DNA from 2 places in the Scandinavium tedordense genome. Region 2 is predicted to be linked to the other one. Evidence: predicted binding sites of a transcription regulator. Region 2 holds the regulator's gene; the other holds the start of a gene.
What was found. Region 2 encodes LexA, which represses DNA repair genes until DNA is damaged. Its sites were predicted from a motif close to TNCTGTATGTACATACAGNA; they were not measured.
Positions count from the first base shown of each region.

Region 1: a site for LexA is predicted at 8,582-8,601, ahead of dinG (ATP-dependent DNA helicase DinG). Genes of this name have one in related genera too.

Region 1 is NZ_JALIGG010000057.1:403,569-416,024, forward strand. It holds gene MUU46_RS17830 (endonuclease/exonuclease/phosphatase family protein) at 1-670, opposite strand, end outside; gene MUU46_RS17835 (YbhQ family protein) at 802-1,203, shown strand; gene MUU46_RS17840 (ABC transporter permease) at 1,238-2,344, opposite strand; gene MUU46_RS17845 (ABC transporter permease) at 2,354-3,487, opposite strand; gene MUU46_RS17850 (ATP-binding cassette domain-containing protein) at 3,477-5,216, opposite strand; gene hlyD (secretion protein HlyD) at 5,209-6,204, opposite strand; gene cecR (transcriptional regulator CecR) at 6,209-6,877, opposite strand; gene rhlE (ATP-dependent RNA helicase RhlE) at 7,111-8,511, shown strand; gene dinG (ATP-dependent DNA helicase DinG) at 8,615-10,765, shown strand; gene ybiB (DNA-binding protein YbiB) at 10,794-11,756, shown strand; gene ybiJ (DUF1471 family protein YbiJ) at 11,873-12,133, opposite strand.
Region 2 is NZ_JALIGG010000047.1:65,809-78,264, reverse strand. It holds gene plsB (glycerol-3-phosphate 1-O-acyltransferase PlsB) at 1-1,365, opposite strand, end outside; gene MUU46_RS02555 (diacylglycerol kinase) at 1,495-1,863, shown strand; gene lexA (transcriptional repressor LexA) at 1,973-2,581, shown strand; gene dinF (MATE family efflux transporter DinF) at 2,721-4,040, shown strand; gene MUU46_RS02540 (CsbD family protein) at 4,189-4,398, shown strand; gene zur (zinc uptake transcriptional repressor Zur) at 4,475-4,996, opposite strand; gene MUU46_RS02530 (cupin domain-containing protein) at 5,109-5,597, shown strand; gene MUU46_RS02525 (conjugal transfer protein TraF) at 5,774-7,084, shown strand; gene dusA (tRNA dihydrouridine(20/20a) synthase DusA) at 7,167-8,165, shown strand; gene pspG (envelope stress response protein PspG) at 8,305-8,535, shown strand; gene MUU46_RS02510 (quinone oxidoreductase) at 8,707-9,690, opposite strand; gene dnaB (replicative DNA helicase) at 9,777-11,192, shown strand; gene alr (alanine racemase) at 11,338-12,417, shown strand.

The sequences.
Region 1 (12,456 bases), on a different contig from region 2:
TTTTGACGTAGATCCGGTCCAGCGGCAGCAGTGGAAAGCTCACCGGAAAAGTACGCACCGGGCGTCCATTTGCGGCAGTGAAAATTTCCTCGAGTCCGGCCTGCTGTTGTAACGGGCTGTTGGCGCGCTGGCGCCAGTCGTTAAAATCTCCAGCCACCACTACCGGCTCATTTGCGGGCAGGCTGTTCACCCAGTCGCTCAGCATCGTTAATTGCGCCTGGCGGTGGGCTTCACGCAGTCCCAGATGCACGCAGATGACGTGAACCGGTGTCGCCAATTCTGGCGGGACGATACGGCAGTACAATAGCCCGCGTTTTTCACTTTCCCCGACCGAAATATCGCGGTTTTCAAAATGCTCAATCGGAAAGCGTGACAGCACCGCATTCCCGTGATGGCCTTCCGGGTACACCGCATTGCGTCCGTAGGCATAATCGCTCCACAGCGTATCGGCGAGAAACTCGTAGTGGCTGGTGTTCGGCCAGTTTTCGACGCGAAGAGACCAGGCATCATGCGCCCCAAGCACCTCTTGCAGGCAGACGATATCGGCTCCGACGGCCCGCACCGCATCGCGGAGTTCGGGCAAAATGAAGCGGCGATTGAAGGCGGTAAAACCTTTGTGTGTGTTGATAGTCAAAATTTTCAATGAAAAATGTCGCGACGGCTGATTCATATTTCTCCTGTCCGCATCACTGTCCTGAATGAAATAGTGTAGTAGCCGTCACAAAAAGGTGCGGTGTTACGGAATTTTCCGTAAAGTCCGGTACTCTAATTAACAGTTGAATATGCTTCTGGAGACAAGACATGAAGTGGCAACAACAAATTCGTGTCGTAACTGGCCTGAGCTGCTGGCAGATTATTTCGCATTTGCTGGTTGTTGCAGTTCTGGTAATGGGATGGATGAGCGGCACACTGGTCCAGGTAGGACTGGGGCTGTGCGCGCTTTATGCCGTGACGGTTGTCCTGATGCTTTTCCTGCAACGTCATCACGAAGAGCGCTGGCGCGACATCGGTGATTTTCTTGAAGAACTCACCACCACCTGGTATTTTGGCGCGGCGGTGATTGTCCTGTGGCTGTTGTCCCGCGTGGTGCAAAACCACTTGCTACTGGGCCTGGCGGCCGTTGTGATCCTTGCCGGACCTGCGCTGCTTTCCTTACTGATTAAAGAGAAAAAGCGCGCCGCTAAAACCTTCCGCTGGCACTAAGGCGGCATAATCGCCGCCCGACGCATGGCATCCCTTACGCAACATTACGCCTGAACGTCCAGTACGCCACCGAACCGGTCGTGGTCGCTATCACCAATAGCGGCCACAGGCTTTGCCAGACAATATCGACGCTGGCGTCCTTTAGGTAAATCTGCTTGGTAATATCCGTAAAGTGACGAATCGGGTTAATCCATGTCACATTCTGTAGCCATACCGGCATATTCTCCACGGGCGACACGTAACCCGAAAGCAAAATCGCCGGCATCATAAACACAAACACCCCGATAAACGCCTGCTGCTGCGTCTCGCACAGCGAAGAAATCAGCAAACCAAATCCTACCAGTGACAGCCCGTAAATCAGCATCGTGAAGTAAAACAACAGCAGCGATCCGGAGAACGGAATGTGATAGGCGAAAATCCCGACCGCCAGCACGATACTGGCCTGGAAGGTGGCGACAATGAGTGCCGGGACTGCTTTGCCGACGAAGATCTGCCAGGTGGCGAGCGGGGATACCAGCAGCTGATCGAGCGTACCTTGCTCGCGCTCGCGGGCAACAGACAGCGAGGTGACAATCATCACCCCGATAGTGGTAATCATCGCAATCAGTGATGGCACCACGAACCATTTGTAATCCAGATTCGGGTTGTACCAGTTGCGCACGACCAGTTCGCTGTTATTCGGTTTCGGCTTTCCGTCGATCAGTTCCTGCTGATAATCCTCAACGATGCGCTGCAAATAGTTCGCCGCAATCTGCGCACTGTTGGAGTTACGCCCGTCGAGCAGCAACTGCATAGGTGCGGTGTGTCCGCTGTCGATATTGCGCGAAAAATCCGTCGGGAAGCGCACCAGGAGCAGTGCTTTCTGCGTGTCGATAGTCGGTTGAATTTCCTGCGGGCTGTGCAGCAACAATACGTGGGTAAATGCTTTGGCGCGGGCGAAACGCTGGGTCAGCTCCACTGCGTGCTTGCCGCTGTCTTCGTTGTAAATGGCGATGGTGGCGTTGGTCACCTCCAGCGTGGCGGCGAACGGGAACAGTAATACCTGAATCAGCACCGGCGCGATGAGGATCGCGCGGGTTTGCGGCTCACGCAGCAGTGATTGCAACTCTTTGCGGATCAGTGTCCATAAACGATGAAACATAACATCTCCCTAATCCAGCCGACGCTTGGTTTTCAGCCACGTCAGGCCGATAAACATCACCGCCGAGGCAATCAAAAACAGCGTATTGATGAACAGCACCACCGGAATATTTCCGGCGAGGAACAGGCTTTGCAAGGTGCTGACGAAATAGCGTGCAGGAATTACGTAGGTCACCGCGCGGATGGCGGCGGGCATGCTGTCTATCTGGAAGATAAACCCGGACAGCATAATCGACGGCAGGAAGGCGGCATTCAGGGCCACCTGAGCGGCGTTAAACTGATTGCGAGTGATGGTAGAAATCAGCAGTCCCATGCCGAGCGTGCTCAGTAAAAACAGACTGGTGATGAAAAATAGCACCAGAAGCGAACCGCGAAACGGCACGTTCATAATGAACACTGACACCAACATGCACAGGCCCATCGCCAGCATGCCGAGGAAATAGTAGGGGATCAGTTTGCACAGCAGCAGTTCCGCGCGGGTCACTTCCGTCGACAGCAGCGCTTCCATGGTGCCACGCTCCCATTCACGGGCGATGACCAGTGACGTCAGGATCGCACCGATCACCGTCATAATGATGGTGATCGCGCCAGGAATGATGAAGTGCTGGCTGATGGCTGCCGGGTTAAACCAGTAGCGCATCTGCACGTCTATTAGCGGTTCAAACTTTTCGCCCCGATCTTCCGCCCGTTGCATTTGCCAGATTTGCCAGATGCCCTGCACGTAACCCTGCACAAAGTTCGCAGTATTGGGTTCGCTGCCGTCAGTTACCACCTGCACCGGTGCAGTATCGCCCTCACGCGCCATCTGCGCGGCGAAGTTCACCGGAATAATCACTAAGCCACGAATGCGACCGGCCTGCATTTTTTGGATAAGATCCTGGCGGTTGTCGCTGATTGTGGCGTCGATATACGGTGACCCGGTCATCGCGTGTGCGAAATCCAGCGCCTCCTCGCTTTGTTGTTCCAGCAAAATGCCCACCCGCAGCTTGCTGGAATCGAGGTTAATCCCGTAGCCGAAAATAAACAGCAGCAACAGTGGAATCACCACTGCGATAAGCCAGCTGCTGGGGTCGCGGATGATTTGCCGCGTCTCTTTCACGCATAGCGCCCGCACGCGCCGCCAGGACAAAACGCTACCGGACATCATGATGCTCCTTATCCCAGTCGTTAATCAGGGTGATGAACGCCTGCTCCATCGTCGGGTCAGCCGTTTCGGCATCGGCGGCCTGGGCTTTGAGGTCATCCGGCGTGCCGCTGGCGATCAGCTTGCCGCGATACACCAGCCCGATGCGGTCGCAGTATTCTGCTTCATCCATAAAATGGGTGGTGACCATCACCGTGACGCCTTTTTCCACCATGCTGTTGATGTGCAGCCAGAATTCACGGCGGGTGATCGGGTCGACGCCGGAAGTGGGTTCGTCGAGAAACAGAATATCCGGCTCGTGCATCAGCGAGCAGGCCAGCGCCAGCCGCTGTTTATAGCCGAGCGGCAAATCGTCGGTGGCGTGGTCACGAATACTTTTTAGGCCGAAGGCGTCGCTCATGCGTTCGATTTTTTCAGCCTGCGCTTTGCCGCGCAGGCCATACACGCCGGAGAAGAAGCGCAGGTTTTGCACTACCGTCAGGTTGCCGTACAGCGAGAATTTTTGCGCCATATAACCCAGATGCTGACGCGCTTTGCCGGAGCTGACTTTCAAATCCATATCCAGCACCAGTGCTTTACCGGACGTGGGCACCAGCAGCCCGCACATCATTTTAAAGGTGGTCGATTTGCCCGCGCCATTGGGGCCGAGAAGGCCGAAAATCTCACCGCGTTTGACGGCAAAATCCACGTGGTCGGTAGCCGCGAAATCACCAAACTTTTTGGTCAGCGCTTTAGCTTCAATCACCGTTTCGCCCGGCGTACCGTCAACGGTATGCAGAATCGCCGCCAGCGGGGATTCGGACGTCCCCGCGCCGCCGAGCAAATCGATAAATGCATCCTCAAAGCGCGGAGTTGTTGCGATAATCTCGATTTCAGGCATCCCGTCTGTCGATCGGATAACGTCGGCATTTGCGTCTTTGGTGAGAATAACGCGCACTGAACGGCCCTGAATCATGCCGTCGCTGACCTGCGGCAGTTTCAGCGCCCGTTGCAGTAGCTTGCGGTTATTCTCCGCCGGGCTATTCATCAGGAAACTGCGCCCGCGCATGGTGTCGGTCAGCGCTTTCGGTTCGCCCTGATACAGCAGCTCGCCTTCGTTCATCAGCAGCACGTCCCGACACTGTTCAGCTTCGTCGAGATACGAGGTACTCCACAGAATCAGCATCCCGTCGCCCGCCAGTTCGTGCACCATCTGCCACAGCTCGCGACGTGAAATCGGGTCGACGCCGACGCCGGGCTCATCCAGCAGTAATACCTTCGGTTCGCCGACCAGGGTGCAGGCCAGACCTAATTTTTGCTTCATGCCGCCGGAAAGTTTGCCCGCCAGCCGGCCGGTGAACGGACCGAGCGAGGTGAACTCCAGCAACCGGGCGAAGGTTTTTTCCCGCACCTCACCGGTGACGCTGCGCAAATCGGCGTACAGCGTCAGGTTTTCCATCACCGTGAGGTCTTCATATAGCCCGAATTTTTGCGGCATATAGCCGAGCACCGCGTGCAGCGCGCTGTTGTCGTGGATAGGGTCGTAGCCAATCACGCTTATCTGACCTTCGTCGGGTTTTAACAACCCGGCCAGCATGCGCATAAGCGTGGTTTTCCCCGCGCCGTCAGGGCCAACCAGCCCGGTGACATACCCGGATTGAATGGTGCAGTCCAGCCGCGCGACCGCAGGCTTATCCATGCCAGCAAAGCGTTTGATAAGCCCGTCGAGCTTGATCCCCGCTTCACTCATGCGTCTCTCCCTCCGGGAATTTCACGGTGACGGGCATCCCCTGGCGCAGCGCATCATCGGCATCCGTCACAATAATGCGCAGGCGATACACCAGATCGGTACGCAGGTCCGGCGTTTCGACGGTTTTCGGTGTGAACTCTGCGGTCGGCGAGACGAAGCCAATTTTGCCGTGATACGGCTTATCCGGGCGGCCGTCAGTATACAGCTGCAGTTTTTGGCCAGGCCTGGCGCGATTAAGATGGGTTTCATCTACGTACGCGCGCACCCACACCGGACGCGTGAGCGACAGCGTCAATACGGTGCTACCTGCATTGAGCATGCTGCCTGGCTCCACGGCGCGGGTCAGGATAGTGCCGTCGGACGGTGCGAGCAGGGTCGTGTCCTGCAAATCCAGCTGTGACTGTGCCAGCTGCGCCTGAGCCTGTTCGAGGCTGGCTTTGGCTTGGGCAATTTCTTGCGGACGGTTACCGGCGTGATACTGACTGAGTTTATCCTGTGCGGATTTCAGCGTGGCCTGAGCTTGATCGCGGGACGAACGGGCGTTTTCTAAATCGTTGGCAGAAATAGTGCGACTTTTCCACAGACCTTGCTGGCGCTGATAAAAGTTTTGCGCATACGCGTAAGCAGCCTGCGCCTGGCGTACCGCGGCGGCGGTCTGCGCGATTTCCTCATCGCGATAGCCCGCCAGCAGCAAATCGTATTTCGCCTGCGCCGCCGCTACGTTGGCTTTGGCCTGCAGTAGCGCATTTTGATAAGGGGCATGGTCGATTTCGCCGAGCGTTTGTCCTTTCTGCACCGCATCGCCTTCATCCACCTGCAACGCCTGCAAACGACCGCCGACGCGGAAACTCATATTCACGGTACGAATATCAACGTTACCGTACAGCGTCAGGCCGGTGTCTTGTCGGCTCTGGTACCAGAGCGTTCCTCCGGCAATCGCGGCAATGATAATGATGACCGCCAGAATGACGACGATGGGTTTCTTCATAACTTCAGCTCCTTTGCGTTAATCCGTTTAGCAAGAGATCGATATGACAGGTGATGACCTGAAAAATCAGATCCGCTTTTTGTTCGTCAAACTGGGTCCAGCCGGTGCGCAGCAGGATAGTCTCCCGACCGAGACGAAAGGCAAGAATTTCACCGAGCAGCGCATGGGTGTGCAAAATGGTCTGCGTATCTGCCGGATCCCGTCCGGTATACGCCGCGATAAGTCGGGTCAAATGCCCGTGCAGCGGGGCAATCACCTGGTCATGGATCAGCTGATAGGCAGGTGAGGGCGAAAGCTGCTCGCGGGAAATAAATTTACTGAGACTGACCGTTTCATCTTGGGTCAGCAGCAGGATCATATTTTTGCTCGCTTGCAGAATCAGTGCGCGAATCGCCGTGAGATCCGGCGTGGGCTCGTGCAATAACGTTTCGGCGGCCTCGGCGTGCGGGCGGAAATTGACCCCGATAAAATCAGCGATCCACTGGGCGCAGGCGAGGTATAAATCCTCTTTCGAGCCGAAGTAATAGGGGATCGCGGCGATATTTTGTCCGGCCAGCGCGGTAATATCACGGGTGGTGGCATGCAGGCCATATTCGCCAAACTGGGCGATCGCCGCGGCAATCAGCTGGTTTTTGGCCTGTTCACCTTTGCTGGTGATTGGCGTGGTATTCATGGTGTCTCTAAAAATTAATCAATCGATTGATTAAGAGTATGATTGATTTTTCACCGTGTCCATGCCGGGCGGTAAATTGTTTCGTAGAAAAAGAGATGCGGGATATTTTATGCGGTGCGTCACAAAAACTGCTACACTCCGCCTCTTGCTGACATTATCGTTTTTGTCTTTTCGTATTATCACTATCACCCTGAAAACGATACCTGTCATGGTCGGGGCGGTTCGGAGTTGTTATGTCTTTTGAAACCCTTGGCCTGAACGCCGAGATCCTGCGCGCAGTCGAAGAGCAGGGTTATCGTCAGCCAACCCCTATCCAGCAACAAGCTATTCCTGCCGTGCTGCAGGGCCGCGATCTGATGGCCAGTGCCCAAACCGGTACCGGTAAGACCGCAGGCTTTACCCTGCCGCTGCTGCAACTGCTGTCGCAGAAAGAACCCCATGCTAAAGGCCGTCGTCCGGTCCGTGCACTTATCCTCACCCCAACCCGCGAACTGGCGGCTCAGGTGGGCGAGAACGTACGTGAATACAGCCAATACCTGAATATCCGTTCGCTGGTGGTTTTCGGTGGCGTAAGCATCAATCCGCAAATGATGAAACTGCGCAGCGGTGTGGACGTACTGGTCGCGACCCCTGGTCGTCTGCTCGATCTCGAACACCAGAACGCGGTGAGCCTCGATAAAGTCGAAATTTTGGTTCTCGATGAAGCCGACCGCATGCTGGACATGGGCTTTATCCACGACATCCGTCGCGTGCTGGCGAAGCTGCCTCCAAAGCGTCAGAATCTGCTGTTCTCCGCGACCTTCTCTGATGAAATTAAAGGCCTGGCATCCAAGCTGCTGCACAACCCGCTTGAAGTAGAAGTGGCGCGTCGCAACACGGCTTCCGAGCAGATTACCCAGCACGTGCATTTCGTTGATAAGAAACGCAAGCGGGAACTGCTGTCTCAGATGATCGGCGAAGGCGACTGGAAACAGGTGCTGGTGTTTACCCGTACCAAACACGGCGCGAACCACTTAGCTGAACAGCTGAATAAAGACGGCATTCGCAGCGCCGCCATTCACGGTAACAAGAGTCAGGGCGCGCGTACCCGTGCACTGGCTGACTTCAAATCCGGCGACCTGCGCGTGCTGGTCGCTACCGACATCGCCGCCCGTGGTCTGGATATCGAAGAACTGCCGCACGTCGTGAACTACGAGCTGCCGAATGTGCCTGAAGATTACGTGCACCGTATCGGTCGTACCGGACGTGCTGCGGCCACGGGTGAAGCGCTGTCGTTGGTGTGCGTTGATGAACACAAACTGCTACGTGACATTGAGCGTTTGCTGAAGAAAGAGATCCCACGTATCGCCGTTGAAGGCTACGAAGTGGACCCAAGCATCCAGGCGGAGCCGATTCAGAACGGTCGTCAGGGCCGTGGCGGTCGCGGTGGTCAGAGTCAGGGCCAGCCACGTCGTAATGACGGTGGCCAGGCGCGTCGCAGCGACAAACCAGCCGGAAACGGTCAGGCTCGCCGCAGTGATAAACCGGCTGCCGGAAACGGTCAGTCGCGTCGTAGCGAAGGTGACCAGCCGCGCAAAGCCGCTGATGGCGCTGCGCGTCGTCGTCGTCCGCGCAAGCCTGCTGCGGCGCAGTAATCGCTGTAATAACAAGAATGGTCGCTTCGGCGGCCATTTTTTTTGCTCATGCCGCCGGAAAGTGCCAGAATAGTGGCTGTTTATACAGTATTCGGACTTTCAGATGGCACTCACCGCCGCGCTAAAGGCGCAAATCGCGTCATGGTATAAAGCGCTCCAGGAACAGATCCCTGATTTTATCCCCCGGGCACCGCAGCGGCAGATGATTGCCGATGTGGCGAAAACGCTCGCCGGCGATGAAGGCAGGCATTTGGCTATTGAAGCTCCGACCGGCGTCGGTAAAACCCTTTCGTATCTGATTCCCGGCATCGCCATTGCCCGTGAAGAACAAAAAACGCTGGTGATCAGCACCGCTAACGTCGCCTTACAGGATCAGATCTACAGCAAAGATCTGCCGCTGCTGAAAAAAATTATTCCCGATCTGCGCTTTACCGCCGCCTTTGGCCGCGGGCGCTATGTGTGCCCACGAAATCTGACCGCGCTATCCAGCAGCGAGCCGACGCATCAGGATTTGCTGGCGTTTCTCGACGACGAACTGACGCCGAACAACAAAGAAGAACAGAAGCGTTGTGCGAAGCTGAAAGCCGATTTGGACAGCTACAAATGGGACGGTTTGCGCGATCATACCGATCAGGCTATCGACGACGCGCTCTGGAGCCGCATGAGCACGGATAAAGCCAGCTGCCTCAACCGCAACTGTCACTACTACCGCGAATGTCCTTTCTTCGTGGCCCGCCGTGAAATTCAGGAGGCGGAAGTGGTGGTCGCCAACCACGCGCTGGTGATGGCAGCCATGGAAAGCGAGGCGGTACTGCCGGAAGCCAAAAATCTGCTGCTGGTGCTGGATGAAGGCCACCATTTGCCGGATGTTGCCCGCGACGCGCTGCAGATGAGCGCTGAAATCACCGCCTCCTGGTATCGCCTGCAGCTGGATTTATTCATCAAGCTGGTGGCGACCTGCATGGAGCAGTTTCGCCCGAAAACCTTCCCGCCGTTGGCCGCGCCCGAACGCCTCAAAGAGCATTGTGACGAGCTGCAGGAACACATCGTTTCTCTGAACAACATTCTCAGTCTGTACATGCCTGCCGGGCCGGAAGCCGAGCACCGCTTCGCGATGGGCGAATTACCGGACGAAATCATGGCGCATTGCCAGCGGCTGGCCAAACTCACCGAAATGCTGCGCGGACTATCGGAGCTGTTTCTCAACGATCTCAGTGAAAAAACCGGCTCGCACGACATTGTGCGTCTGCACCGCGTGCTGTTGCAAATGAACCGTGCGTTGGGGATGTTCGAGGCGCAAAGCAAGCTGTGGAAGCTCTCGGCGATGGTTCAGGCCTCCGGTGCGCCGGTCACTAAATGGGCCACAAGGGACCAGCGCGACGGCCAGCTGCACGTCTGGTTCCACTGCGTGGGGATTCGTGTCAGCGACCAGCTGGAAAAATTACTCTGGCGGCGCGTGCCGCATATCGTCGTGACGTCTGCCACGCTGCGCTCGCTGAACAGCTTCTCGCGCTTGCAGGAGATGAGCGGCCTGAAGGAAAAAGCGGGCGACCGTTTTGTGTCCCTCGACTCGCCGTTTAATCACGTCGAGCAGGGAAAAATCATCATTCCACGGATGAGCGTCGAGCCGTCGATGGATAACGAAGAGCAGCATCTGGCGGAAATGGCGGCCTATTTCCGCGAGCAGGTCGAGGCCAAAAAACACCCCGGAATGTTAGTGCTGTTTGCCAGCGGGCGCGCGATGCAACGTTTTCTGGAATACGTACCTGATTTGCGTTTGCTACTGCTGGTGCAGGGCGATCAGCCGCGCTATCGCCTGGTAGAGCTTCATCGTAAGCGGATAGAAGGCGGGGAACGCAGCGTGCTGGTGGGTCTGCAGTCGTTTGCCGAAGGGCTCGATTTGAAAGGCGAATTGCTCAGCCAGGTTCACATCCACAAAATTGCCTTTCCGCCGATCGACAGCCCGGTGGTTATCACCGAGGGCGAATGGCTGAAAAGCCTGAACCGCTATCCGTTTGAAGTGCAAAGCTTGCCGAGCGCCTCGTTTAACCTCATTCAGCAGGTCGGGCGTTTGATCCGCAGCCACAGCTGCTGGGGCGAAGTGATTATTTACGACAAGCGTCTGCTGACCAAAAATTACGGGCCGAGGTTGCTTAATGCCTTACCGGTGTTTCCTATAGAGCAACCGGAGGCGCCAGAAGGTATAGTAAAAAGCAAAAGCACAACAAAGCCGACCCGGCGGAAGCGACGCTGATGTTCGCGGCATGCTGCAGGAGAGAGACATGGACTATCGCAAAATCATTAAAGAAGTCGGCCGTGGCAAAAACCACGCCCGTGACCTGGACACCGATACCGCTCGAGGTCTGTATGCCCAGATGCTGAAAGGCGAGGTGCCGGAGCTGGAACTTGGCGGCATTCTGATTGCGCTGCGCATAAAAGGTGAGGGCGAGGCCGAAATGCAGGGCTTCTTCGAGGCCATGCAGCAGCATACGGTCAGCCTTACGCCACCAGTGGCGAAGCCGATGCCGATTGTTATCCCAAGTTATAACGGTGCGCGTAAGCAGGCGAACCTTACGCCGCTGCTGGCGATGCTGCTGCACAAACTCGGTTTCCCGGTGCTGGTTCACGGCATCAGCCACGATCCAACTCGTGTGCTGACCGAAACCGTGTTCACTCTGCTGGGTATTGAACCGACGCTGCATGCCGGGCAGGCGCAGGCGAAGCTGGACGGCCATCAGCCGGTGTATATGCCGATTGGCGCGTTCTGCCCGCCGCTCGAAAAGCAGCTGGCGATGCGCTGGCGGATGGGTGTGCGTAACAGCGCACACACCCTGGCGAAGCTCGCCACCCCGTTTGCCGAAGACGCGGCGCTGCGCTTGTCGAGCGTTTCACACCCGGAATATGTGCCGCGCGTCGGGAAATTCTTTGAGGGGATCGGAGGTCGCGCGCTGCTGATGCATGGCACGGAAGGCGAGGTTTACGCCAATCCACAGCGTTGCCCGCAGATTAGCCTGATTGATAGCCTCGGGACGCGGGTGCTTGTCGAGCGCGAAGATGCGTTGCGGGAGGTACTGCTGCCAGAATCGAAAGATCCTGAAGTGACCGCCAGATGGATTGAGCGCTGCGTCGCGGGCGTCGAGCCGGTACCTGAATCACTGAAAATTCAGATGGCCTGTTGCCTGGTGGCGACCGGAGAAGTGTCTGATGTTGCTGCGGGCCTGCAACGGGTCAACGAATGCTGGTGATTTACAGGCATAAAAAAACCCGTCCAGTGGCGTGGACGGGCGAATAAATAATGAGGGTTATTCAGGTACAGCAGGCATAGCCTAAAGGTCAATGAGGGTTAAATCTGTTCCGATGATTATTTGTAAATCACCGCAGTACCGCTGATTTTGTTATTGGTGTTAGCAGACGTAATGCTGTAACCGGTAGCACCTGCCGCAGCGGCTTTCTCAGCCAGTTTCGCTTCCATACCATCCAGCGTAGTCGCGCCTTCTACAGATACGGTACCGATTTTATTCATGCTCTGCGCTTCAGTCGGGGACACAGGCTGTGCAGCAAACACGCCGAAAGAAAGAGCAGAAAGAGCGAAGGCAACAGCAGCAGTTTTAATGGTTTTCATGGTTAATCTCTCGCAGGTTATTCTTTAAATGTGACGTTGTTCCGTCGATGTGATGAGTATCACGTTTTTTTGCGAAAGATAAAATCGAATAGACTTGATGAACTTAATCGAATTTTTTGAACAATTAATAAATTACTGATTATTAATAAAATAAAACCAGACTCGAAGCTGAAAATCGTGTTGGAACCGAGTGAGATGTTTTAAGGGCACAGATTGCGACGATTCTTGCAAAAAACTGTGCGCGTAAAGACAAACGCTTACGCTGTATGGATGGCTTTAGTTTCGTCAATAAATCTGCGTATAGCGCCACTTGCCGGAACTAT
Region 2 (12,456 bases):
CCCGCGCAGCATCTGCGGCAGGCTCTCTTTCTCTTTGGTCGCGCCACGCAGTTCTTTCGCGTAAGTCCCCACTTCCATCACGTGCTCATAGCCGATGTAGATTGGCACGAGGGTGATTGGACGAGTGCCGCCGCGCAGCATCGCCTGAATAGTCATCGACAGGGTGCCGGTTTTCGGGTCCAGCAAACGACCGGTACGGGAACGACCGCCTTCCACGAAGTATTCAACGGAGTAACCACGGCTGAACAGCTCACCGAGGTATTCACGGAACACGGTGGAATAGAGCTTGTTGCCTTTGAAGGTACGACGAATAAAGAACGCGCCCAGACGACGGAAAATCGGGCCGGCTGGCCAGAAATTCAGGTTGATGCCCGCGGCGATATGCGGCGGCACCAGCCCCTGGTGATAGAGCACGTAGGACAGCAGCATGTAGTCCATGTGACTGCGGTGGCAGGGGACATAAACAATTTCATGGCCGTCGTGAGCCAGCTGGCGCACGCGCTCGGCATTATTAACGTTGATCCCCTGGTACAAACGGTTCCAGGTGAAGCCCAGCACGCGATCGGTGAGGCGAATCATTTCGTAAGAGAAATTCGCTGCAATCTCTTCCATCAGGGCGACGGCGTTTTGCTGCGCTTTTTCATGGGAAATTTTCTTGCTGCGCGCTTCGTCTTCCACCGCGCGTGCAATCGCTTTGGACGCCAGCAGCTTGTTGAACAAGTCCTGACGCGCAGGCAGACGCGGGCCGACGGCAGCCAAACGCTGACGGGCAAAGTGAGTTCGTGCCACACGTGCCAGCTTTTGTGCAATAATTTTGTCGGTACCGTGCTCGGTGGCCATGCGGCGCAGCGAAACGGACGGTGAGAAACGCACGAAGCTGTCGCGACCGAGCCAAGTCACGGCAAAGAATTTCTGGAAGCCATTCATCATGCGCAGCGGTGGGTTTACTTCGCCTTTTTCGCGGCCCGGGGAACGTCCAAACATCACGGACACCGGTACCATCTGCACATCGAGCTCTGGGTTGCTGCGATGCAAATCCAGATAATTGTGGAACAGCTTGATAGACTCTTCTTTCGGCGTGTAATACGTAAATGCGCGCGGCCCGCCGTGAATGAACACGTAACGCGGCAGCTCGGTGCCGTCGATTTCGAGCGGCTCCAGCGGATCCGGAAGACCATGCGCCAGACATTGGGCGCGTAAAGTCAGCAGATCTGCCTTCGAGTTATACGGCAGAACGTACATAATAGGGCGTGAGGTATCGAGTCCCAGTTCCTCAGCAGGATTTGCCGGGATAGACTTACTTTTTACCAGCACGCTTAATGGTAAATTCAGTAATTTGTAGTAAATTCGTGGCCAGCCAGACATAAACGATGTAAAGCCTCTGGTTAATCATGCAAATGCGCCGCAAGGATAACAGAAAGTGCACAGAATATCTGTTCTACCGCGTCAGGCGCGCAGTGACATTGATGCTAAATAATGTAAAAGGTTCTTTTGATGGCAAATGATACCACCGGGTTAACCCGAATCGTCAAAGCAGCAGGTTACTCCTGGAAGGGATTTCGCGCTGCATGGCAAAACGAAGCCGCTTTTCGCCAGGAAGGCGTTGCTGCTGTTGTCGCCATCATTCTCGCCTGTTGGTTAGATGTGGATGCCATCACCCGAGTGTTACTGATTGGCTCAGTGCTTCTGGTGATGATAGTGGAAATTATCAACAGTGCGATTGAAGCGGTGGTTGACCGCATCGGGACGGAACGTCACGAATTGTCGGGTCGTGCAAAAGATATGGGTTCTGCCGCGGTGTTTCTGGCAATTGCTATCGCCTTATTCACCTGGGTAACGCTGCTGTGGTCGCATTATCGATAACGCCCGCAGAATTACGCAAACGTCTGGTTTTTTGTGCGTTTTGCGGTTCCAAATTCGCCATTAACTGTATATACTCACAGCATAACTGTATATACACCCAGGGGGCGGAATGAAAGCGTTAACGACCAGGCAGCAAGAGGTGTTCGATCTCATCAGGGATCACATCAGCCAGACGGGCATGCCGCCAACGCGTGCGGAAATCGCGCAGCGCTTGGGGTTCCGTTCCCCGAACGCGGCTGAAGAGCATTTGAAAGCGCTGGCACGTAAAGGTGTGCTCGAGATTGTTTCCGGTGCCTCACGCGGCATTCGTCTTCTGGTAGAAGAAGAAACCGGTATCCCGCTGATCGGGCGTGTTGCGGCGGGTGAACCTCTGCTGGCACAGCAGCATATTGAAGGCCACTACCAGGTCGACCCGGCGATGTTCAAGCCGAGCGCCGATTTCCTGCTGCGCGTCAGCGGAATGTCGATGCGTGATATCGGTATTCTCGACGGTGATTTGCTCGCGGTTCACAAAACGCAGGATGTGCGTAACGGTCAGGTCGTTGTCGCCCGTATCGACGATGAAGTGACGGTTAAGCGGCTGAAAAAACAGGGCAGCACTGTTGAGCTGTTACCTGAAAATAGCGAGTTTTCTCCGATTGTGGTCGATCTGCGTCAGCAGAACTTCTCCATCGAAGGGCTGGCAGTTGGCGTTATTCGCAACGGCGAGTGGCTGTAACGGGCTTTAGAAATCCTCAATAATTCACATGGCTTTCAGGCGTCCAGCGCCAGCACATTAGCCACGTAATCTTTGACGGGAAGAGTGGCGCTATTCTGGCGCCACTTCGTTTTACGCATTCACAATCACAGGTTTTCTCATGTCGCTCTTCACCACTGCAGACAAGGCATTGTGGCGTCTCGCGCTGCCGATGATTTTCTCAAATATCACCGTGCCGCTGTTGGGTCTGGTGGATACGGCGGTCATCGGTCATCTTGACAGTCCTGTTTATCTCGGCGGCGTGGCGATCGGTTCCATGGCGACCAGTTTCCTGTTCATGCTGTTGTTATTCCTGCGCATGAGCACCACCGGCCTCACCGCACAAGCCTACGGCGCTAAAGACCCTGTACGTCTGGCTCGCGCGCTGGTGCAGCCCTTGCTGCTGGCGCTGGGAGCGGGCCTGGTGATTGTTGTGCTCCGCACCCCTCTGATTGACTTGGCGCTGCATATTGTCGGCGGCAGCGATGCCGTACTGGAACAGGCGCGGCGTTTCCTCGAAATCCGTTGGTTAAGCGCGCCTGCGTCCCTGGCAAACCTGGTTCTGCTCGGTTGGCTGCTCGGTGTTCAGTACGCGCGCGCGCCGGTAATTTTGCTGGTGGTCGGCAATGTCTTAAACATCGTGCTCGATTTATGGTTGGTGATGGGCCTGCATATGAACGTGCAGGGCGCTGCGTTGGCGACGGCATGTTCCGAATACGCGACATTTTTCATTGGCTTGCTGATGGTGCGGCGCGTGCTTCACCTGCGTGGCATATCGCTGGATATGCTCAAAGAGGCCTGGCGCGGCAATATCCGCCGCCTGCTGGCGTTGAATCGCGACATCATGTTGCGCTCGCTGCTGCTGCAGCTCTGTTTTGGTGCGCTCACGGTATTTGGCGCGCGACTGGGCAGCGATATCGTCGCCGTGAACGCGGTGCTGATGACGATGCTCACCTTCACCGCCTACGCGCTGGATGGTTTTGCTTATGCGGTGGAAGCGCATTCCGGGCAGGCTTATGGCGCGCGGGATGACAGCCAGCTGTTGGACGTCTGGAAAGCGGCCTGCCGTCAGTCCGGAATTGTTGCTCTGGCCTTTGCGCTGATTTATTCCGTGGCGGGGGAGCACATCGTCGCCATGCTGACATCGATTACCCAGCTGCGCGAACTGGCCGATCGTTACGTCATCTGGCAGGTGGTTTTACCGGTGATCGGCGTGTGGTGTTATCTGCTCGACGGCATGTTTATCGGTGCGACGCGCGGGGCGGAAATGCGTAACAGCATGGCGGTGGCGGCTGCCGGTTTTGCCCTCACGCTGTTGACGGTGCCGGTGTTGGGCAATCACGGATTGTGGCTGGCGCTGGCGGTATTCCTGGCGCTGCGCGGGCTGTCTCTGGCATGGATTTGGCGACGTCACTGGCAGCAAGGAACGTGGTTTTCGTAACGACTTTATTTCAGTCGGTGGTTAAAGATTCTGAATAATCCCCGGATGGCGAAATGCTTACCTATACTCTTTATCACGTCCAGCAGAAAACGGTGTTAACGGACGACGTATCTTCACTCTGCACCACCGAACTGATGAGGAATAGATCATGAATAAAGACGAAGTCGGCGGCAACTGGAAACAGCTGAAAGGTAAAGTGAAAGAGAAATGGGGTAAGCTCACCGATGATGACTTTACGGTTATCGAAGGTAAGCGTGACCAGCTGGTCGGGAAAATCCAGGAGCGTTACGGATACGCAAAAGATCAGGCCGAGGACGAGGTCAAAGACTGGGAAACCCGCAACGATTATCGCTGGTAAACAAACGCACTACCCGTGCGTACAAGGAAGTACAACCCTCGGGGCGGCTTAAGGCCGCCCACTCTTTTTGTCGCGCTTACTTTTGACCGGGCTTTCGTTTGATTTGAATTGTATGGTCATGACCACAGCAGTCCTGCGTGCGGCAAGCTTCCACTTCAACACACCCTAAGCACAGCCCATGCGCTTCAATCACATTATGACGCAGCGCAAACCCCATGCGGGCTGCCAGCGTATGCATAATGTCTTCCACTCCGTCAGCCGCTTCTTCCTTCACCACGCCACAGCGATCGCAAATAAACATCGCCGACGTATGCGACGGTTTATCAAACAGATGGCACAGCACGTAGCTATTGGTCGATTCCACCTTATGCACAAACCCTTGCTCGAGTAAAAACTCCAGCGCGCGATAAACGGTGGGCGGCTTCGCCTGCGGCTCACTGACTTTCAGCAGGTCCAGCAGGTCGTACGCGCTGATTGCACCTTTTTGTATGGTCATCAGGCGTAATACTTCGAGGCGTTGCGGTGTCAGACGAACGCCACGTTGTGCGCAAAGCCTTTCGGCCTGCACGAGCATGTCTTGTGGAGTGGTCTGGTCCATAGGCGCCTCGAATCGGGTGTAAAGTAAACGCCTACTTTATCATGTTATGGCCGAAACGCCGATAACCTGCAGGGTATGCTATACCTGACGCATCACTACCTGAGGGAACACCATGAAAAGACCAGACTGTATTCGACACTGGCGCGAGCTGGAAGAGCCTGATAACGCCGGTTATCCCGATAGCAAAGAGCTGTTTTCCGTTGGCGCGCCGCTGGCTCGCAAGCTGGGCCTGATGCGTCTTGGCATTCACCATGAACGTCTTTCACCCGGCCGACGTACCTCTTATCCCCACGCCGAAAGCGATGAAGAAGAGTTTATTTATGTGATTGAAGGCCGCCCTCAGGCGTGGATCAACGGCTACCTCTGGCAGCTGGAACCGGGCGACAGCGTGGGATTCCCGTCAGGCACTGGTGTCTGCCACACCTTCATCAATAATACTGAGGAAGAGGTGGAGTTACTGGTCGTCGGAGAAGTGAATAAAAAGCACAACCGGATATATTATCCGCTGAATCCAGAGTATGCCGCGACACGCCAGGATCGATGGGTGGACCATCCGCCACAGTTTTTTGGTCCACACGATGGGAAACCTTCACGGAAATAACAATCTCTTCTATAAATATTGAGGGGCGACGCATATTCCAACGTTATCACAGCGCCCCTTAACGCAAATCACCCTAATTGGCTGCTTTTTATATCGTTATTCACAGCAATAGTTCGACCCTTTTTGGCGGATAACTGAAAGGGGATTAACGTTCATCTGCAAATAACGAGCAAACCGTGAAAAAAAATATCAAATATTCTGTGGTGTCTGCGGCTGTCTCCCTGTTTATGGCAAATCAGGCGGGAGCGGCCAATACGTGGTCAGAAGCAAGAAATGATGCCATGGGGGGAACCGGCGTGGCGTCGGCGAACTATGGGAGTGCGGTGCTGATCAACCCCGCGCTACTGGCGAAGTCACAACCGGATGATGATGTCTCTGTCGTTATTCCATCTGTGGGCGCGCAGATTACCGACAAAGACAATCTTCGTGATCAAATTGATGATATCAGCAATGAGATCGACCACTACAAAAGCGTACTCGATAACCTGACGCCGCAAGGGATCCTGATGGATCCTGGCGGTACATTAAATCAGTTCCAGAGTGCGGCGGGGGATCTGGCCGGGCAACTGGACGATCTGCGTGGTAAAACGGCGCGGGCAAATGCTGGCGCTGGGATCGCGGTGAGCGTGCCGACCTCGGCGGTCTCGCTGGCGTTCGTTACCAAAGCCTACGCCCATGCTCGGGTCAGTTCGAACATCGATCAGAGCGATATCGACTACCTGCGCAACATTCAGAATTCTGACGGGTTTGCCGCCAGCCAGGCTGCCAATGCGGTGCTGAACGGTAGCGATCAGATAACCAATAACCTGAACTCTACCGCGTCGGGGAAAGCGGCGATTGTGTCCGATTACGGCATCGCTATTGCGCGTCAATTCGATATCGGCGGCGTGCCGGTGTCGCTCGGCGTGACGCCGAAACTGCAACAAACCTGGCTCTATAACTACACCACGTCTATCGACGATTATCACAGCGATGACTGGAAGGACAGTAAGTACCGTAATGATGACACCGGCTTTAACGTTGATGCGGGTATCGCGGCGGACTTTGGTGAAAACTGGACTGTCGGCCTGAGCGGGCAGAATCTGATGTCTCGCGATATCGACACCAAAGACGTGCGCATCAAGAACAACGCCACCGGGGTGACTACCAATTACAAAGATACGTACCAAATCCGACCGTTGGTGACTGCGGGCGTAGCGTGGCATACCGATTTGCTGACGCTGACCGCCGACGGTGACCTGACGGAAACCAAAGGCTTCAAAACCGAAGACGATTCGCAATACGTCGGTGTTGGGGCAGAAGTGACGCCATTAAGCTGGCTGGCGGTGCGTGGTGGTTACCGGGCGGATGTTAAAGGTAATGACAGCAATGTCTTCACCGCCGGGGTCGGCTTCGCACCAATGAACACGGTGCATATCGACCTGATGGGGCTGTACGGTGAGGATGAAACCTGGGGAGCCGGTGCGCAGTTGAGCCTGACATTCTGACAATTGCGGAGGCCATGCGCCTCCGCTTTTTCTTTGTGCTATAGTAGCGCCCCATTTTCCACCGGATGCTCATTACTTCGCCATGCTGCCAGAAACACAATCCTCCGCTTATCCTGCGCACCGTTTCTCCATCGCACCGATGCTCGACTGGACGGACAGGCATTGTCGTTACTTCCTGCGTCTGTTATCCCGCCACACGCTGCTGTACACCGAAATGGTGACCACCGGAGCGATTATTCATGGCAAAGGTGACTATTTGGCCTACAGTGACGACGAGCATCCGCTGGCCCTGCAGTTGGGTGGCAGCGATCCGGCCGCGCTGGCACATTGTGCGAAACTCGCGGAAGAACGTGGCTATGATGAAATCAACCTCAATGTGGGTTGTCCGTCGGATCGCGTACAGAACGGCATGTTTGGTGCCTGCCTGATGGGTAATGCGCAACTGGTCGCCGACAGCGTTAAAGCGATGCGTGACGTGGTGTCGATTCCGGTTACGGTCAAAACCCGTATCGGCATTGATGATCAGGACAGCTACGAATTCCTCTGCGACTTTATTAATACGGTTTCCGGCAATGGCGAATGTGAGATGTTCATTATCCACGCGCGTAAAGCCTGGCTTTCCGGCCTCAGCCCGAAAGAAAACCGTGAAATTCCACCGCTGGATTATCCTCGCGTTTATCAGCTCAAGCGTGACTTCCCGCACCTGACGATGTCGATTAACGGCGGCATCAAATCGCTGGGCGAAGCCAACGAGCATTTGCAGCATATGGATGGCGTAATGGTGGGCCGCGAGGCGTATCAGAACCCGGGTATTCTGGCGTCAGTCGACCGTGAAATTTATGGTATTGAAGGCGTCGATCCGGATCCGGTAGATGTCGTTCGCGCGATGTATCCCTACATCGAACGAGAGCTGAGCAACGGTACTTATCTCGGCCACGTGACGCGTCACATGCTCGGTCTGTTCCAGGGCATTCCGGGCGCACGGCAGTGGCGTCGCTACCTCAGTGAAAACGCGCATAAAGCGGGTGCCAATATTGACGTGCTTGAACAGGCGTTACAGCTAGTGGCGAATAAGCGTTAAGAAATACGCTAAAAGTTAGTCTGATTGACCACGCCTCGCAATATTCTGCGGGGCGTTTTCGTTTAAAATCAATGAAATATACTTTGGCATGATTTTTGTAATAGCAAAGGAAGTGGGTTATTTTTTAAGGGGAAAAGCCATGCTGGAACTGTTATTTATCATCGGATTCTTTGTGATGTTGCTGGTTACCGGAGTCTCCGTGCTGGGCATTCTGGCAGCGATAGTGGTCGCGACCGCGCTGATGTTCGTCGGTGGCCTGTTTGCCATGATGATCAAATTGTTGCCGTGGCTGCTGCTTGCCGTCGCCGTGGTGTGGATTATCCGGGCGGTCAAAACGCCGAAGGTCCCGGCTTATCGACGTCGTTATTAAGGGTTTGCGGAGTTCGTCACAACCTGAGAAAGGCAGCGTAGGCAGTAGGTCATAAATCTGTCACTCTTAGCGCGATAACGAATTCATCGCGCTGTACCCTACATACAGCGAACGATAAAAAAAGAAAGGGCTTCCGAATGGAAGCCCTTAGCTTTTTCTCAGGCGGGAGAATCACGGCAGCAGCAAACTTGACCCTTGTGTCGCGCGGCTTTCCAGCGCTTCATGTGCTTTTTGCGCATCGTGCAATGCAAATTTCTGGCTATCGGCCACGTCCACTTTAATTACGCCGCTGGCGATCAGCGAAAACAGCTCGTTGCTGGCTTCCTCTAACTCTTCGCGGGTGGTGATATAACCCTGAAGGGAAGGGCGGGTGGCGAACAGCGAGCCTTTCTGATTCAGAATACCCAGATTTACGCCGGTGACCGCGCCGGAGGAATTACCAAAGCTGACCATCAGGCCGCGGCGCTGCAGGCAATCGAGCGATGCTTCCCAGGTGTCTTTCCCCACCGAGTCATAGACCACGCGCAGCTTTTTACCCTTGGTTATCTCTTTCACGCGCTCCACCAGGTTTTCTTCCCGATAGTTAATCACCTGCCAGGCGCCGGCTTGTAACGCGCGCTGTGCCTTTTGCGCTGAGCCAACGGTACCAATCAGCTGAGCACCCAACGCTTTCGCCCACTGGCAGGCGATAAGCCCTACACCCCCGGCCGCCGCATGGAACAGGAATGGTTCGTTCGGCTTAATTTCATAGGTTTTTCGCAACAGGTAGAACACTGTCAGCCCTTTGAGGAAAGAGGCGGCGGCTTGCTCATAGGAAATTGCGGAGGGCAGAATGGCGGCTTTATCGGCGGGCACGTTGTGGACCGAGCTGTAAGCGCCGAGCGATGACTGCGCATAGACCACGCGGTCGCCTGCTTTAATGTGCTTCACACCGCTGCCGACTTTGCTGACCACGCCTGCGGCTTCTGTTCCCAGACCGCTCGGCAAAGAGGGCGGCGGATACAGCCCGCTGCGGATGTAGGTATCGATATAGTTAATGCCGATGGCCTTGTTTTCCACCTGAATCTCGTTCTCTTTCGGATCCACGGGGGTAAACTCCACGGCGTTGAGTACGTCAGGCCCACCGTGCTGGTGAAATTCTATTCGCGTTGCCATGCTTCCTCCTGTTGGTTTTGGGTGGGGCAAAACACACACTTATGCTACTATTTCGACCCAATCTCTATCCGGTATCTTCATTCACTATGGCAGGAAATAAACCCTTCAACAAACAACAGACTGAGCCACGTGACCGCGATCCAATGGTCTCCGGGCTGAAAGTACCCCCGCACTCGATTGAAGCGGAACAGTCGGTGTTGGGTGGTTTAATGCTGGATAACCAGCGCTGGGATGACGTTGCCGAACGCGTCGTAGCAGAAGATTTTTATACCCGTCCGCATCGCCATATTTTTACCGAAATGGCGCGTTTGCAGGAAAAAGGCAGCCCGATTGACCTGATTACGCTCGCGGAATCGCTTGAGCGGGAAGGGCAGCTGGACACCTGCGGCGGCTTCGCCTATCTGGCCGAACTGTCAAAAAACACGCCAAGTGCGGCGAACATCAGCGCTTATGCTGATATTGTGCGCGAACGCGCAGTCGTACGGGACATGATCTCGGTGGCGAATGAAATCGCCGAAGCCGGTTTTGACCCTCAGGGCCGCACCAGCGAAGACCTGCTGGATTTGGCGGAAAGCCGGGTGTTCAAAATCGCGGAAAGCCGCGCCAATAAAGACGAAGGCCCGAAAAATATCGCTGAAGTGCTCGACGCCACCGTGGCGCGAATTGAGCAGCTTTTCCAGCAGCCGCACGACGGCGTCACGGGCGTGAACACCGGTTATGACGATCTGAATAAAAAGACCGCCGGGTTACAGCCGTCGGATTTGATTATCGTCGCGGCGCGTCCGTCGATGGGTAAAACGACATTTGCGATGAATCTCGTCGAAAATGCGGCGATGTTGCAGGATAAGCCAGTACTTATCTTCAGTCTCGAAATGCCCTCCGAACAGATTATGATGCGTTGCCTGGCGTCGCTGTCGCGCGTCGACCAGACCCGCATCCGTACCGGCCAGCTTGATGATGAAGACTGGGCGCGCATTTCAGGCACCATGGGCATTTTGCTCGAAAAACGGAATATCTACATTGATGATTCCTCCGGCCTGACGCCGACGGAAGTGCGCTCCCGCGCACGCCGTATCGCTCGCGAACATGGCGGCATTGGCCTGATCATGATCGACTACCTGCAGCTGATGCGCGTACCGTCGCTGTCGGACAACCGTACCCTGGAAATTGCCGAAATTTCACGCTCTCTCAAGGCGTTAGCGAAAGAGCTTCATGTGCCGGTGGTGGCCCTGTCGCAGCTTAACCGTTCCCTGGAGCAGCGTGCAGATAAGCGTCCGGTTAACTCCGACTTGCGTGAATCCGGCTCCATCGAGCAGGATGCCGACTTAATCATGTTTATCTACCGTGATGAGGTTTATCACGAGAACAGTGACCTGAAAGGTATCGCCGAAATCATTCTGGGTAAACAGCGTAACGGCCCGATCGGCACTGTACGCCTGACCTTCAACGGACAATGGTCGCGTTTTGATAATTATGCGGGCCCGCAATACGACGACGAATAAATCTCCGTCATCCTTCGCGCTGCTGGTGCGTTGACTGTACTCGCTCGCCCAGGTCGCTTAGTTGACTAAGCTCCCGGGGACTCGCGGGCTTGTCGCCTGCCCGCAACACGAATGATTTAGGAGATTCGCTAATTAAGGAATTCACATGCAAGCGGCAACTGTAGTCATTAACCGCCGCGCTCTGCGACACAATCTGCAACGCCTGCGCGAACTGGCTCCCGCCAGTAAGCTCGTTGCGGTCGTGAAAGCGAACGCTTACGGACACGGTCTTCTGGAGACCGCGCGAACGCTCCCTGACGTCGATGCCTTTGGCGTCGCCCGCCTGGAAGAAGCCGTGCATCTGCGAGAGGGCGGCATTACGCAGCCGGTTTTGCTGCTGGAAGGTTTTTTCAATGCCCACGATCTGCCGCTGATTTCCGCTCAGGGTTTCCACACTGTGGTGCACAATCCCGAACAGCTAGAAGCGCTGGAGCAGGCTGATTTGCCTGAGCAGGTCACCGTCTGGATGAAGCTGGATACCGGTATGCACCGCCTGGGCGTGCGCCCGGAAGAAGCAAATGCGTTTTATCAACGCCTGAGCCAGTGCAAAAATGTGCGCCAGCCAGTGAATGTTGTCAGCCACTTTGCCCGTGCGGACGAGCCAGATTGCGGCGCGACCGAACAGCAGCTCGATATTTTTCTGACCTTCACCGAAGGTAAACCGGGGCAGCGTTCAATTGCCGCATCCGGTGGGATTCTGCTGTGGCCACAGTCGCATTTTGACTGGGTGCGTCCGGGGATCATCCTGTACGGTGTATCGCCACTCGAGAATAAACCCTGGGCCGACGATTTTGGCTTCAAACCGGTGATGTCGCTGACTTCTAACCTGATTGCCGTGCGCGAGCACAAAGCGGGTGAACCGGTGGGCTACGGCGGTACCTGGTCGAGCGAGCGCGACACCCGGCTCGGTGTCATCGCCATGGGCTACGGGGACGGTTATCCGCGCGCCGCGCCGTCTGGCACACCCGTACTGGTGAATGGCCGGGAGGTAACGATTGTTGGTCGCGTGGCGATGGACATGATTTGCGTCGATTTGGGGCCGGAATCCACCGATAAAGCGGGTGATTCGGTCATTTTGTGGGGCGAAGGACTGCCGGTTGAACGCATTGCTGAAATAACAAAAGTGAGTGCTTACGAACTTATCACGCGCCTGACTTCGCGGGTTGCGATGAAATACCTCGACTGAAATGTCTGATATCACCCTCTTCGTTACGGAGAGGGTGAA